DNA from 2 places in the Streptomyces sp. NPDC001493 genome. Region 1 is predicted to be linked to the other one. Evidence: riboswitches for the same ligand, from Rfam matches in the RefSeq annotation. Region 1 holds a riboswitch; the other holds the start of a gene.
What was found. Region 1 has a riboswitch for cyclic di-AMP ahead of ACWCWD_RS34490 (M23 family metallopeptidase). Riboswitches for the same ligand answer to the same signal wherever they lie in the genome.
Positions count from the first base shown of each region.

Region 1 (7,426 bases):
AGGATGTACTGCGTCTGGATCTCGCTCAGCGAGAAGCGCTCCATCAGCCGCTCCTTCGCGGCCGAGGAGTTGTCGCTGTCCCGGATGATCCGGATGACCTCGTCGATGTCGACGAGGGCGACGAGCAGCCCGTCCACCAGGTGGAGCCGGTCGCGCCGCTTGGTGCGGCGGAACTCGCTGCGCCGGCGCACGACCTCGAAGCGGTGGTCGAGGTAGACCTCCAGAAGCTCCTTGAGCCCCAGGGTGAGCGGCTGTCCGTCGACGAGCGCGACGTTGTTGATGCCGAAGGACTCCTCCATCGGCGTCAGCTTGTAGAGCTGCTCGAGCACGGCCTCCGGCACGAAGCCGTTCTTGATCTCGATGACCAGGCGCAGCCCGTGCGAGCGGTCCGTGAGGTCCTTGACGTCGGCGATGCCCTGGAGCTTCTTCGACGAGACCAGGTCCTTGATCTTGGAGATGACCTTCTCCGGACCGACCGTGAAGGGCAGTTCGGTGACGACGAGGCCCTTGCGGCGCGGGGTGACGTTCTCCACGGCGACCGTCGCCCGGATCTTGAACGTGCCGCGCCCGGCGGCGTAGGCGTCCTTGATGCCGCTCAGGCCCACGATCCGGCCACCGGTCGGCAGGTCGGGACCGGGGACGAACCGCATCAGCGCTTCGAGGTCGGCGTTCGGGTACCGGATGAGGTGGCGCGCGGCGGCGACGACCTCACCGAGGTTGTGCGGAGGCATGTTGGTCGCCATGCCGACCGCGATCCCCGACGCGCCGTTGACCAGCAGGTTCGGGTAGGCGGCCGGGAGGACGACGGGCTCCTGCTCCTGGCCGTCGTAGTTGGACTGGAAATCGACGGTGTCCTCGTCGATCGACTCCGTCATGAGGGACGTGGCGTCGGCCATCCGGCACTCGGTGTACCGCATGGCGGCCGGCGGGTCGTCGTTGCCGAGGGAGCCGAAGTTGCCGTGTCCGTCCACCAGCGGGAGCCGCATGGAGAACGGCTGCGCCATGCGCACCAGGGCGTCGTAGATCGACGCGTCACCGTGCGGGTGGAGCTTGCCCATGACTTCGCCGACCACGCGGGCGCACTTGACGTACCCGCGGTCGGGGCGCAGTCCCATCTCGTTCATCTGGGACACGATGCGGCGGTGCACGGGCTTCATGCCGTCGCGCGCGTCGGGCAGAGCCCGGGAGTAGATCACCGAGTACGCGTACTCGAGGAAGGAGCCCTGCATTTCGTCGACGACGTCGATGTCGAGGATCTTCTCCTCGAAGTCGTCCGGCGGCGGGGTTTTCGTGCTGCGGCGGGCCATCGCGGCTGCGACTCCTTCACAGATTCTGTCGGGCAACCTGAGGTTCTGACGCGGACCATTGTGGACCGCCCCGCCGACAGCGCCGACCTCGACCCGTCCCAAGCGCCCCGCCGGGACCCGCCGGGACGCCCCTTCCCACGGGTTCCCGGGCCGTCCCGGAGGCCGCACCGGGGGGCCGCGCCGGAGACCGTACCGGAGCCCGGAACAGGTGCTTCGGACCGACCCCCCGCACGCGGGCGCCGGCACCACGCGTCAACATCAGTCGTCAAGAACAAACCAACGAGCACAACATCGAAGGAACGGGAACTTCGCCAGGTACCCGTGCGCTTGCTTACAGTGGCAGGTCTGGCAGAAAGTCCAGTACCGCGATCGAAGGGACGTACATGCCCATGGGTCACACGGCCACCGCACAGGCCGGCTCCGGCGGCCTGACAGCGACCGAGCACCGTCTGGCCAATGGCCTGCGCGTGGTGCTCTCCGAGGACCATCTGACCCCGGTCGCCGCGGTCTGCCTCTGGTACGACGTCGGCTCCCGCCACGAGGTGGAGGGACGGACCGGGCTCGCACACCTCTTCGAGCACCTGATGTTCCAGGGGTCGAAGCAGGTCAAGGGGAACGGCCACTTCGAGCTCGTCCAGGGCGCCGGCGGTTCGCTCAACGGCACGACCAGCTTCGAGCGCACCAACTACTTCGAGACCATGCCGACCCACCAGCTGGAGCTCGCGCTCTGGCTCGAGGCCGACCGGATGGGCTCGCTGCTCGCCGCGCTCGACGAAGAGTCGATGGAGAACCAGCGGGACGTCGTCAAGAACGAGCGCCGCCAGCGGTACGACAACGTTCCGTACGGCACCGCGTTCGAGCGGCTCACCGCGCTCGCCTACCCGGAGGGCCACCCGTACCACCACACGCCGATCGGTTCCATGGCCGACCTGGACGCGGCGACGCTGGAGGACGCGCAGACGTTCTTCCGTACGTACTACGCGCCCAACAACGCGGTGCTCTCGGTCGTCGGCGACATCGACCCCGAGCAGACCCTCGCCTGGATCGAGAAGTACTTCGGCTCCATCCCGTCCCACGACGGCAAGAAGCCCCCGCGCGACGGCACCCTCCCCGGCACCATCGGCGGGCAGCTGCGGGAAGTGGTCCATGAGGAGGTCCCGGCCCGCGCGCTGATGGCCGCCTACCGGCTGCCGCACGACGGCACCCGCGAGGCGGACGCCGCCGACCTGGCCCTGACCGTTCTCGGCGGCGGCGAGTCCTCCCGGCTGCACAACCGCCTGGTGCGCCGCGACCGTTCCGCGGTGGCCGCAGGGTTCGGGCTGCTGCGGCTGGCCGGAGCGCCTTCGCTGGGCTGGCTGGACGTCAAGACGTCCGGCGGTGTGGAGGTCGAGAGCATCGAGACCGCGGTCGACGAGGAGCTGGCGCGGTTCGCCGCCGAGGGCCCCACGCCGGAGGAGATGGAGCGCGCGCAGGCCCAGTTGGAGCGCGAGTGGCTGGACCGTCTCGGCACGGTCGCCGGCCGTGCCGACGAACTCTGCCGCTTCGCCGTGCTGTTCGGTGACCCGCAGCTCGCGCTGACGGCCGTGGGGCGCGTCCTCGACATCACCGCGAACGAGGTGCGGGAGGTCGCCGCGGCCACGCTGCGTCCCGACAACCGTGCCGTGCTGGTCTACGAGCCGGTCGAACCGGCCGACGAGACCGGTGCCGAGGACGGCGCGGACGCCGACGCCCACGAGGAGGCCGCCAAGTGAGCGACGCCGCCGTGACTGGAGTAGCCATGGACTTCCACCCGCAGCCCACCCCGGGCACCGCCCGCCCCTGGGCCTTCCCGGCCCCCGAGCGCGGCACCCTGCCCAACGGTCTGACCGTGCTCCGCAGCCACCGCCCCGGCCAGCAGGTCGTCGCGGTCGAGATCCACCTCGAAGCGCCGCTCGACGCCGAACCCGAGGGCCTGGACGGCGTCGCCACCATCATGGCGCGCGCCCTCTCCGAGGGGACCGACAAGCACAGCGCGGAGGAGTTCGCCGCCGAGCTGGAGCGTTGCGGCGCCACGCTCGACGCGCACGCCGACCACCCGGGCGTCCGGGTCTCGCTGGAGGTTCCCGCCTCCCGGCTGGCCAAGGCGCTCGGCCTGGTCGCCGAGGCGCTGCGGGCCCCCGCCTTCGCCGACAGCGAGATCGAGCGCCTGGTGGGCAACCGCCTCGACGAGATCCCGCACGAGCAGGCCAACCCCGCGCGCCGCGCCGCCAAGCAGCTCTCCAAGGAGCTGTTCCCGGCCACCGCCCGGATGTCGCGCCCGCGTCTGGGCACCGAGGACACCGTGCGGCGGATCGACGCCGCGGCGGTGCGCGCCTTCTACGACGCCCACGTCCGCCCCGCCACCGCGGTCGCGGTCGTCGTCGGCGACCTCACCGGCATCGACCTGGACGCCCTGCTCGCCGACACCCTCGGCGACTGGTCGGGCGACGCAGGCACCCCCCGCCCGGTGGCGCCGATCACCGCGGACGACACCGGCCGCGTGGTCATCGTGAACCGTCCGGGAGCCGTGCAGACGCAGCTGCTCATCGGTCGTATCGGCGCGGACCGGCACGACAGCGTCTGGCCCGCGCAGGTCCTCGGCACGTACTGCCTCGGCGGCACGCTCACCTCGCGGCTCGACCGGGTGCTGCGCGAGGAGAAGGGCTACACCTACGGCGTACGCGCCTTCGCCCAGGTGCTCCGCTCCACGGCCGGCGGTCCGGATTCCGGCCCCGCCGGTGCGGCGATGCTGGCCATCAGCGGCTCGGTGGACACCGAGTCCACGGGCCCCGCGCTCGACGACCTCTGGAAGGTCCTGCGGACCCTCGCGGCGGACGGGCTGACGGACGCCGAGCGCGAGACCGCCGTGCAAAACCTGGTGGGGGTGGCTCCGCTCAAGTTCGAGACGGCCGCCTCCGTCGCGGCGACCCTCGCCGACCAGGTCGAGCAGCAGCTGCCCGACGACTTCCAGGCCCACCTGTACGCACGGCTCGCCGAGACCGGCACGGTCGAGGCGACCGCCGCGGTGGTCAACGCCTTCCCTGTGGACCGGCTGGTGACGATCCTGGTGGGCGACGCGGCGCAGATCGCCGATCCGGTCCGTGCGCTGGGCATCGGCGAGGTGACGGTCGTCAGCGGCTGACCAGCCGTCAAGCACACGACCGGGTAGGCCCGGCCGCGACCCCGGTGGGAGAGATCCCGCCGGGGTCGCGGCGTTTGTCCTCTTTGCCATGAAGAGTGGCTGTCTGCCCTGTGGGATACGCTACAAAACTCCCTGTCCGTTTGGTGATCGAAAGCACCGCGGCCTAGCGTCGATCCGGCTGTCCGCCGACTGTGTACCGCACTCGCGGTGCCGGACAGTCATCGCCGAGTCCCCGTCAGGCGCGAGCCTGGGGAGCCGGGGACCCGCGAAGTCCCTGGGGTGAATCGGGCACCCGTGTCTCGTGAGAGGCGCGAACGCCCGTAGGAGACCTTCCTGCTCCGAACCCGTCAGCTAACCCGGTAGGCGAGAAGGAAGGAAAGGATCCGCTCCTCCATGGCGTTCACCCGTGCCACCGGGACGCATCGCGCCCCGGGCCGTCTGACGCGCTCCACCGCCAGGTTCGCCGGCGTCGCGGCCCTCGCCGCCACCGGCGTCGTCGGCTCGCTCGCCTCCCCGGCCCTCGCCGCCGACTCCACCCTCCCGTCGCCCGGTACGACCGGCCTCATCGAGGCCGTGACGCTCGGGGACTCCATCGCGGACCGGATAGCCGACCAGGCGGCGGCCCAGCAGCGCGGAGCGGAGGCCAGGGCGAAGGCCGAAGCGAAGGCGAAGGCCGAAGCCGCCGCACGGGCCAGGGAGGCCCGCGAGGAGAAGGCGCGCGCCGCCCGCGCCGCCGAGCGCGCCCGCCTGAACTCCTTCCACCTGCCCATCGCGGGCTCGTACATCAGCACCGGCTACAAGTCGAGCGGCTCGCTCTGGTCCTCCGGCAGCCACTCGGGCGTCGACTTCCACGCCGCCACCGGCACCCCGGTCCTCGCCGTGGGCGCGGGGACGGTCGTCGAGGCCGGCTGGGGCGGCGCGTACGGCAACAACATCGTGCTGCGGATGACGGACGGCACGTACACGCAGTACGGCCACCTCTCCTCCCTCGGTGTCTTCGTCGGCCAGCGCGTCTCCTCCGGGGAGCGGATCGGCCTCTCCGGCGCCACCGGCAACGCGACCGGCCCGCACCTGCACTTCGAGGCGCGTACCGGCCCGGAGTACGGCACCGACATGGATCCCGTGGCCTATCTGCGGGCCCGCGGCCTCACCGTCTGACCCCGGCCGCCTCACGCGTCCGGCCCCGCGGTACCGCCGCCCGGCCGCTGCCGGGCACCCCGACCGTCCCGAAGCCCCGGCCCGTGCCGGGGCTTCGGCATATCACCCGAAACCCCTCCGGCCACCGGCTCCGCAGGCAAAAGATATGTGCGAATTCCGGTACGCCATCGGAAATTCACTCAGATTGCAATAGAGTCACGGTGCAGGCTTCGATCGGCCGCGTTTCGCGGGGATTAAGGCGGAGGTTCGGACATGCGCATTCCCGCGCACTCGGTATGCACGGCAATCCGTGACGACATCGTCTCGGGCGTCTACGAACGCGGCAGCCGCCTGACCGAGGAGCTTCTGGCGCGGCGTTACGGCGTCTCCCGTGTGCCCGTGCGCGAAGCGCTGCGGACCCTGGAGTCGGAGGGGTTCGTGGTCACCCGCAGACACGCCGGTGCCTGCGTCGCCGAGCCGACGGAGCAGGAGGCGGCCGACCTCCTGGAGGTGAAGCTCCTGCTGGAGCCGCTGGGCGCGGCCCGGGCCGCGCAGCGCCGCACCGAGGCGCACCTCAAGGTCCTGCGCGGACTGGTCAAGCTGGGGCAGGAGAGGGCCCGCCGGGGTGAGGGGGAAGACCTGCGTTCCCTCGGCGGCTGGTTCCACGAGACGCTCGCCCAGGCATCCGGCAGCCCCGGCCTCATCGCGCTGCTGACGCAGCTCCGGCACAAGATCGCCTGGATGTACGCCGTCGAGCAGCCGGTCCGCCCCGTCGAGTCGTGGGCCGAGCACGGCGCTCTCGTGGACGCGGTGGCCCGGGGCGACGCGGAGCGCGCCAGGGGGCTGGCCGTGCAGCACGCGGAGCGTTCCCTGGCCGCGCACCGGCCGCGCCGGCCGGTCCGAGCGGTGAAACAGGCCCGGGTGAGCACTTTGCAACATCCCGTAAACACCTCGGGTGCCCGTCATTAACAATCGCGCCGTATACAAATAGCAGAGCGAATTGAAGGCGCTTTTTCGTGCTGTCGGAATTCTCGTCCTCACGGCTGCCCGGGAAATGACTGAGCCGCCCCGCCCGGTAGGGACGGTGCGGCTCGGCCGAGCGAGGAATTTCTTCACGGAGTCCGGCGGGAGGGGGATCAGACCGTTTCCGGGAGTTCGTCGAGCCCCTCGGCGACCAGCTTGGCCAGTCGGTCCAGTGCGGCGTCCGCGCCCTCCGCCTCGGAGGCGAGCACGATCTCCTCGCCGCCCTCCGCGCCCAGTCCGAGGACCGCGAGCATCGACGCGGCGTTGACCGGGCTGCCGTCGGCCTTGGCGATCGTCACCGGGACCCCGGAGGCCGTGGCGGCGCGGACGAAGATGGAAGCGGGGCGGGCGTGCAGGCCTTCGGCCCATCCGACGTTGACGCGGCGCTCAACCATGGTTCTGCCCTTCGTGAATCTGCGATGTCCTGACGGTAATTGATTTGTCTAGACCATTGTGTCATGGGGGCGTGGACCTGCGTAGCCTCCCGGCGGCGGAGCCGCCCGGTGGGCTTCCCAGCCTGCCCCGGCACCGAATCCGCCGCGACCCGTGCCGGGCCGCGGCGATGCCCGTACGACCCTGAGCGCCCGCCTCGGACGGCGGCCCGGCGGCCGGGCGAACGGTGGCCGAACAGCCGGTCGAACGATGTCCGTACGGCAGTCGGACGATGTCCGGACGGCGGCCGGACGGTGACCGGACGGTCCGTCGGGCCGTGGCCGTACGGGCAACCGGACCCCGACCGGACGGGCGGCCGGAGGGGCAGCCGGACGGACAACCGCAAGGCCGGTCGTGCGAGCAGTCG
Region 1 is NZ_JBSFHV010000039.1:15,516-22,941, forward strand. Features, by position in the region: gene ACWCWD_RS34475 (DNA gyrase/topoisomerase IV subunit A) at 1-1,307, opposite strand, end outside; gene ACWCWD_RS34480 (M16 family metallopeptidase) at 1,691-3,058, shown strand; gene ACWCWD_RS34485 (M16 family metallopeptidase) at 3,085-4,467, shown strand; cyclic di-AMP (ydaO/yuaA leader) riboswitch at 4,680-4,847, shown strand; gene ACWCWD_RS34490 (M23 family metallopeptidase) at 4,861-5,625, shown strand; gene ACWCWD_RS34495 (GntR family transcriptional regulator) at 5,878-6,573, shown strand; gene ACWCWD_RS34500 (HPr family phosphocarrier protein) at 6,741-7,022, opposite strand.

Region 2 (7,426 bases), on a different contig from region 1:
TCCGCAGATCTGCGGGTCGTGGTGGTCGCGGGCCGGGCGACCCACGCCGTCGTGCGGACCAGCCGCTCCCCCATGACCAATCTCCATCTCGGCGGAGCCCGCGGCGATCTGGACCGGGTCCGTGAGGCGGTGTCCTCGGCAGGCGGGAGCTGGTCCGAGGCACTGGCCCTCTGCGAACGCGCCGCCGCCTGCTTCCCCCGGAGCACGTGCGTGGGGGTCGATCTGCTGCCCGCGACCGGCTGGCGGCGGTTCGCCGTGGGCGAGGTCAACGCGTTCGGTGATCTGCTGCCCGGCCTGACCGGTCTGCCGGGCAGCGGCGCGGAGGGCCAGGACACCTACGCCGCGCAGGTCGCCGCCGTCGTGCGGGCCCACGCCGACGCCCCCACGGGCAACGACAACGCATCCGACGAACGAGCAAGGAACGACCGTGCCACCGCAGCCCCCTGACCCCACGCCCCTCACACCCGGCCTGGCCTCCACCGATCGCACCGCCGCGGCGCACCCGGTCGCCACCACCACTGCCGCCGCCACCGCAGCGCCCACCGGCTCGGCACCCGTCGGTACCGTCCCCTTCGACACCGCCCGGGACGGCGGCACACCCGACATGAACGCCGTCGTCGGCAGTCACGATCTGCTGCTCGTCACGCTCGACACCCTCCGTCACGACGTCGCCGTCGAGCTCGCGGCGGCGGGCCGCCTGCCGAATCTCGCCCGGCATCTTCCCGGCGGCACCTGGGAGGAGCGGCACGCTCCCGGCAGCTTCACCTACGCCTCCCACCAGGCGATCTTCGCCGGATTCCTGCCCACCCCCGCCTCGCCCGGCCCCCACCCGCGGCTCTTCGCGGCGCGCTTCGCCGGCAGTGAGACGACGGCCGGCCGCACCTTCGTGTACGACTCCCCCGACCTGCCGCGCGGACTGGAAGAGGTCGGCTACCGCACCGTGTGCGTCGGTGGCGTCGGCTTCTTCAACCGGCAGCCGCCCCTGGGTTCGGTGCTGCCCGGCCTCTTCGCGGAGAGCCACTGGGAGCCGGAGTTCGGCGTGGCCTCGCCGACCTCATTCGAGGCGCAGGTAGCCCGTGCCGAGGAGGTCGTGGCGGCGCTCCCGGCCGATCAGCGGCTCTTCCTCTTCGTCAACGTCTCGGCGCTCCATCAGCCGAACTGGTTCCATCTGCCCGGCGCCACCGCCGAGGCCGGTGACTCGCGCGCGACCCACGCGGCGGCGCTGGAGTACGTGGACCGGCACATCGGCAGGCTCTTCGCGGCGGCGAGCAGTCGGCGCCGCTGCTTCGCCATCGTCTGTTCCGACCACGGCACCGCCTACGGCGACGACGGGTACACCGGTCACCGGCTCGGCCACGAGGCCGTCTGGACGGTTCCGTACGCCCACTTCTTCCTCGAACCGGGGGCCTGACCCGACCATGACCACCACTGTCCCCACCGCCCCGGCCGCAACACCCGCCGCCACTCCCGCCCCGGCCGGAGCGCCCGCCACCGGCGCGACCGAGCGGCCGTACCAGAGCTATGTCTACGCCTACCCCCACAAGACGGCCTACGAAGAGCTCGGCGACCGCCCCGCGCTGCGCGAGCTGTGGGCCGGGGAGTGCAAGGACGCTCTCCAGCTCTACGCCCACATACCGTTCTGCGAGGTCCGCTGCGGCTTCTGCAACCTCTTCACCCGGATCGGCGCCCCCGACGAGCTGACCACCCGCTACCTCGACGCGCTCGACCGGCAGGCGACCGCCGTACGGGACGCGCTGGGCGACGACGGACCGGTACGGTTCGCCGCCGCCGCGTTCGGAGGCGGTACGCCCACCTTCCTGACCGCCGGCGAGCTGGATCGGCTCTGCGACATCGCGGAGAAGAGGATGGGCGCCGATCTGCGCGCGGTGCCGCTGTCCGTGGAGACCTCCCCGTCCACGGCGACCGCCGAGCGGCTCGCCGTGCTCGCCGACCGGGGCACCACCCGTATCAGCATCGGTGTGCAGAGCTTCATCGACGGCGAGGCCAGGGCGGCGGTCCGCCCGCAGCGCCGGGCCGACGTCGAAGCGGCGCTCGGCCGCATCCGCGAGACCCGGATACCGGTCCTCAACATCGACCTGATCTACGGCATCGACGGGCAGACCGCACGGTCGTGGCTCGCCTCGCTGGATGCCGCCCTGGTCTGGCGCCCCGAGGAGCTGTACCTCTACCCGCTGTACGTGCGCCCCCTGACCGGCCTCGGCCGCCTCGCCGAAGGCAGCGGCCCCGAGGCCCGGGCGGCGGCGGACACCGCCTGGGACGCCCAGCGGCTCCACCTCTACCGCACCGGCCGCGACCACCTCCTGGCCCACGGGTACGAACAGGTCTCGATGCGGATGTTCCGCCGCGCCGACGCGCCCCAGGAGGGCCCCGACGACTACGCCTGCCAGACGGACGGCATGGTCGGCCTGGGCTGCGGCGCCCGCTCCTACACCTCGTCGCTGCACTACTCCTTCGACTACGCCGTCAAGATGGGGCAGATCCGCAACATCATCGACCGCTTCACCACCACCGGGGACTTCACCCGGGCGGAGCACGGCCGCCGCGTCGACGGCGACGAGCCCCGACGCCGCCATCTCCTGCAGTCGCTGCTCCAGGCCGCCGGGCTGCCGCGCGCCGAGTACCGGCAGCGGTTCGGCAGCGACCCCGTGGACGACTTCCCCGTGGAGCTGGCCCGCTTCGCGGAGCTCGGCTGGCTGGACAGCGGCAACAGCAGCAGCAACAGCGGCCATGACCTCCTGCGGCTGTCCCCGGAAGGACTCGCCCACTCCGACGCGCTCGGCCCCGCACTCTTCTCCCCCGCCGTGCGCGCCGCGATGGCCGCGTACGAGGCGAGGTGAGCGGCGCGTGGACCTGACGATCCTCTACCGCGGCCCGCTCGCCTCCTGCGACTACGACTGCCCGTACTGCCCGTTCGCCAAGAGGCGGGACAGCCGGGAACAGCTCACGGCGGACCGGGAGGCGCTCGAACGCTTCACGGCGTGGGTCGCCGCACAGACCGGGGACCGTCTCTCGGTGCTCTTCACCCCGTGGGGCGAGGGGCTGGTGCGGTCCTGGTACCGGCGGGCGCTGGTCGAGCTGTCCCACCTGCCGCAGGTGGCTCGGGTCGCGATCCAGACGAACCTCAGCGGCAGGACGGACTGGCTGTCCGGGGCGGACCCGGACCGGCTGGCGCTCTGGTGCACGTACCACCCCGGCCAGACCCCGTACGACCGGTTCCTCGGCAAGTGCCGGGAGCTGACCGCGGCGGGGGTGCGGTACAGCGTGGGCGTCGTCGGTTTCGAGGAGCACCTCCCCGAGGCGCGGAGGCTGCGGGCGGACCTGCCGGAGCGGGTGTACCTGTGGGTGAACGCCGCCGAGGGGCGTACGTACACGGACGCGGAGGCGGAGCGCTGGACGGCGCTCGACCCGCTGTTCCCGTACAGCCGCCATCCGCACCGCTCGGCGGGGCTGCCGTGCCGGACCGGGGAGTCGGTGATCTCGGTGGACGGGGACGGCACCGTGCGCCGGTGTCATTTCGTCAAGGAGGAGCTGGGCGGTCTCTACGACGGGAGCTACCGCCGGGCGCTCGCCCCGAGGGCCTGCCCGCTGGCGGTCTGCGACTGCCACATCGGGTACGTGCACCTGGAGTCGCTGCCGTTGTACGACGTGTTCGCCGGGGGTGTCCTGGAGCGGATTCCGGCGGCGCCGGCCGGGCCCGCCGCGGCGGGCCCGTCACGTCTCCGGCTTCCCCTGGTGTAGCGCCCCGCTCAGAGCGGCAGCAGGTCCGGGCGCTTCGCGGCGACCTCGTCGCCGGAGGACTCGCCGCGCAGCCGGCGGCCGATCCAGGGCACGAGGTACTCGCGTGCCCAGTGGATGTCGTCGCGCCGCACCTCGAAGGTGTTCCGCTGGATCTGCGGGGGCCACGGCTGGTCGGGGTCGGCCGGGGTCTCCAGGCCGAGGACCTGCGCGGCGCGCAGTGCCACCCGGGTGTGCCCGCCGGAGGACAGGTGGAGCCGGTCGTCGTCCCAGGCACGGCGGTCCTGGATCGAGCGGAGGGACCAGAGGTCGAGCACCGGGCAGTGGTAGCGGTCCGCGATGGCCCGCAGGTGGACGTTGTAGGTGGCGATCTTGCCGCGCATGTGGCGCAGGACCGGCACGCCGCGGGTGTCGAATCCGGTGGTGACCATGACGGTACCGACGGCGTCGGTGAGGTCGGCGACCGCACGCTCGAAGCGCTCCGCCAGGTCGTCCGGGTCGGTGCCGGGCCGGATGATGTCATTGCCCCCGGCGCAGAAGCTCACCAGGTCCGGTGCGAGCTCCTTGGCGCGGGGGACCTGCTCCTCGACGATCTGGTCGAGGAGTCGTCCGCGTACCGCGAGATTGGCGTACCGGAATTCCCCGCGCGGGGAATCGGAGCTCGTCGCCTCGTCGAGGACGGGAAGCTGCTCCGCCAGGAGAACCGCGAAACGGTCCGCCCAGCCGACATAGGTCCCGTCGGGTCCGGGGTCTCCGACTCCTTCGGTGAAACTGTCGCCGATCGCCGCGTACGACCCGATGATGTCTGTCTTCTGGATTCTCGAATCGTCTGCCACGGCCACATATCTTGCCTCTTTCAATGTGACCTACGCGACCGTAAGAAGGGGTTGACGTGGGGTGAGATAGACCACCCGGTCAGGTTTTGGTAAAGCCGGAATAAGTAGAGGGGCGGCACGCTTGCGCGTACCGCCCCTCGAAGCCCTGACGGATCGTGACGACCGTCATCGGGAGTGGTCTCAGATGGAGACGCCGTGGAGACGCAGGTAGGCGATCGGGTCCACGTCCGAGCCGTAGCTCGGGGTGGTGCGGATCTCGAAGTGGAGGTGCGGGCCGGTGACGTTGCCGGTGGCACCCGAGAGACCGATCTGCTGGCCGCCGGTGACGGTCTGGCCGGCCGAGACCATCAGCTGCGACTGGTGCGCGTACTGGGAGTACATGCCGTCGGCGTGCTTGATGATGACCTCGTTGCCGTAGGCGCCGTCGTAGCCGGCGGAGACGACGGTGCCGGGGCCGACGGCGCGGACGACGGTGCCGGTGGCGGCGCTGAAGTCGGAGCCGGTGTGGTAACCGCTGGACCACATGGAGCCGGAGGCGTGGTACGGGGTGGTGACGGTCGCGTTGGCGATCGGGGTGGTCCAGCCGGTGCTGTTGCTGTCGGCGGCCTTGGTGGTGGTCGCGGCGGACTCGGTCTTGGTCGCCGGGGCGGCCTTCGTCTCGGTCTTGGCCGCGGTCTTCGCGGTCTCGGCCTTGGCGGAGGACGCGGTGGAGGCCGAGCCGGACGCCTGGGCGCCGAGCGTCAGCTTCATGCCCGGGAGGATCAGGCTCGGGTTGCCGCCGATGACCTCGCGGTTGTCCTGGTAGAGCTTCTCCCAGCCACCCTTGATCTTGTGCTGGGCGGCGATCTTCGCCAGGTAGTCGCCGGGGACGACCTTGTAGGCCTTGGCGGACTGGGCGGCGACGGGGGCCGACTGCTCGGCGGCGTGGGCACCCGTGGCTCCGAGGAGCGGCAGGGCGACGACGGCGCCGCCGGCTCCGACGGCGAGGATGCCGCGAGCGATCGGGCCGGACTTCTTACGACGGTGCTTACCCGGGATGGGCATGGGGAATTCCTCTCCGGCGCCTACGAGGTGAGCTGTCGGGTTCGGGCTGGAGATGCCCGGTCGCGCTGAACGCGACTTCACCCCGAGCCGGCCGGAACAACTCCGGTCGGCGGCTTACCTGGGTCCCCCGCTCCTGCCACGCATGAGTGAGTGCGAATTCCGGGCGGCGGCAGGATTAGGCGGTCCGTCCGGAGTGATGGCGAACGTAATCGAGCCGGGCCGGACGGAACAAGCCATCGCAAGCGGAACGGAATCCGCACGCCGATTTCGGCACTCTTTTCCGGTCACCCTCCGTGGATTACGGATCTTGGCATTCCGCACGACGGACGGAGAGTCCTCCGGCGCCCCGGCCACGCACGGTCACGGATATGATCCCGCTCACCAGATCACCCACCATCTCCCCTAAAAACGGGTGATGTTGCTGGAAATCCATACAATACGGACATGTCGCGCACATCACTGATGACGGTTCCTCAGCCTTCGAGGAGCCGCCGCCACCGCTTCGCCGCCGCGGAGCGATGTCGTAGGGTCGCGACGAGCCGACGTCGGCGAGCAGCGCCGGCGCGCAGAAGCACCGAGGAGCCGCTGTGACGCAGGTGCCGCAGTTCTCGCCGGCCGAACCCGAGCTGAGCGGGGTCCGTAACTTCAGGGACGTGGGCGGGCTGCCCACCACCGATGGTCGGCGGGTACGGCACGGGAGGCTCTTCCGCAGCGGTCACCTCGCCGCCGCGACCGCCGAGGACGCCGTCTTCCTCGGCCGGCTCGGCCTGCACACGGTCTTCGACTTCCGTAATTCGGCCGACCAGAAGCTGGACGGCTTCGACGTGGAGCTGCCGGGCGTCCGCAACGTCCGCATCCCGCTCTCCGACCCCGCCGACGGGGCCGGTTTCTGGCGTCTGGTGCGCGAGGGCGACATCGCGCAGCTGCGCTCACTGCTCGCGGACGGTAAGGGCACGGAACGGATGCTCGTCTCGTACCGCTCGATCATCACGGACCGCACGGCCGAACTCGGCCGGGTGCTGCACGCACTGGCGGAGGACAGCGTGCCGGCGCTGATGCACTGCGCGGCGGGCAAGGACCGGGCGGGCCTGACGATGGCGATGACGCTGCTCGCGGTCGGGGTGGAGCGCGACGCGATCGCGGCGGACTACCTCAAGTCCAACGACGCCCACCGCCGGTACCGCCTGCGGCGCGGCGACAGCGCGGACCCGGTGGTCTCCACCGAGGTGATGAGCCTGCTCAACCCGCTCTTCGGGGCGCACATCGACTATCTGGACGCCGCCTTCGCCACCATCGAGGAGAACTGGGGCACGACGGAGCGCTACTTCTCCGAGGGGCTGCGGCTCTCCGGCGAGACCCGGGAGCGGCTGCGCGAGCGGCTGCTGGACGAGGCGTAGGCCTCGCGGTCGGGTCGCGGGCGGCCGGTCAGCCGGACGATCCCGGCCCGGCCGCCCGGACCCACCCCTCATCGAGGTGAATCGTCCAGGCGTTCCCCACCGCCCGGTCGAGTTCGACCAGGACCGCGACGTCGGCCACGACCGCGGGCGCGTCGGACACCCGCGGTGGAGCGTCCGGGACACCGTGCCGCCGGTAGGTCGGCAACACGCCGTCGCAGTCGAAGGCATGCAGCGGCACGGAGTCACCGCCGAACCACGCGGCCCGGTTCTCCTCCGCCCACGCGGCTGCGGCGTCGACCCGGTCCAGGTGCGCCAGAAGGTGCACCGGAGCGGGCCCGTGGCTGAACTGCACGAGAAAGCCCGCGGCGTCGACCGCCCACCAGTCCCATGTGT
Region 2 is NZ_JBSFHV010000017.1:66,937-74,362, forward strand. Features, by position in the region: gene ACWCWD_RS23605 (STM4014 family protein) at 1-447, shown strand, start outside; gene ACWCWD_RS23610 (STM4013/SEN3800 family hydrolase) at 605-1,411, shown strand; gene ACWCWD_RS23615 (STM4012 family radical SAM protein) at 1,419-2,858, shown strand; gene ACWCWD_RS23620 (STM4011 family radical SAM protein) at 2,866-3,759, shown strand; gene ACWCWD_RS23625 (SGNH/GDSL hydrolase family protein) at 3,768-4,592, opposite strand; gene ACWCWD_RS23630 (M23 family metallopeptidase) at 4,773-5,636, opposite strand; cyclic di-AMP (ydaO/yuaA leader) riboswitch at 5,639-5,795, opposite strand; gene ACWCWD_RS23635 (tyrosine-protein phosphatase) at 6,224-7,033, shown strand; gene ACWCWD_RS23640 (hypothetical protein) at 7,062-7,426, opposite strand, start outside.
Region 2: linked by a shared signal. The riboswitch ahead of ACWCWD_RS23630 (M23 family metallopeptidase) and the one ahead of ACWCWD_RS34490 (M23 family metallopeptidase) in region 1 are both predicted to bind cyclic di-AMP.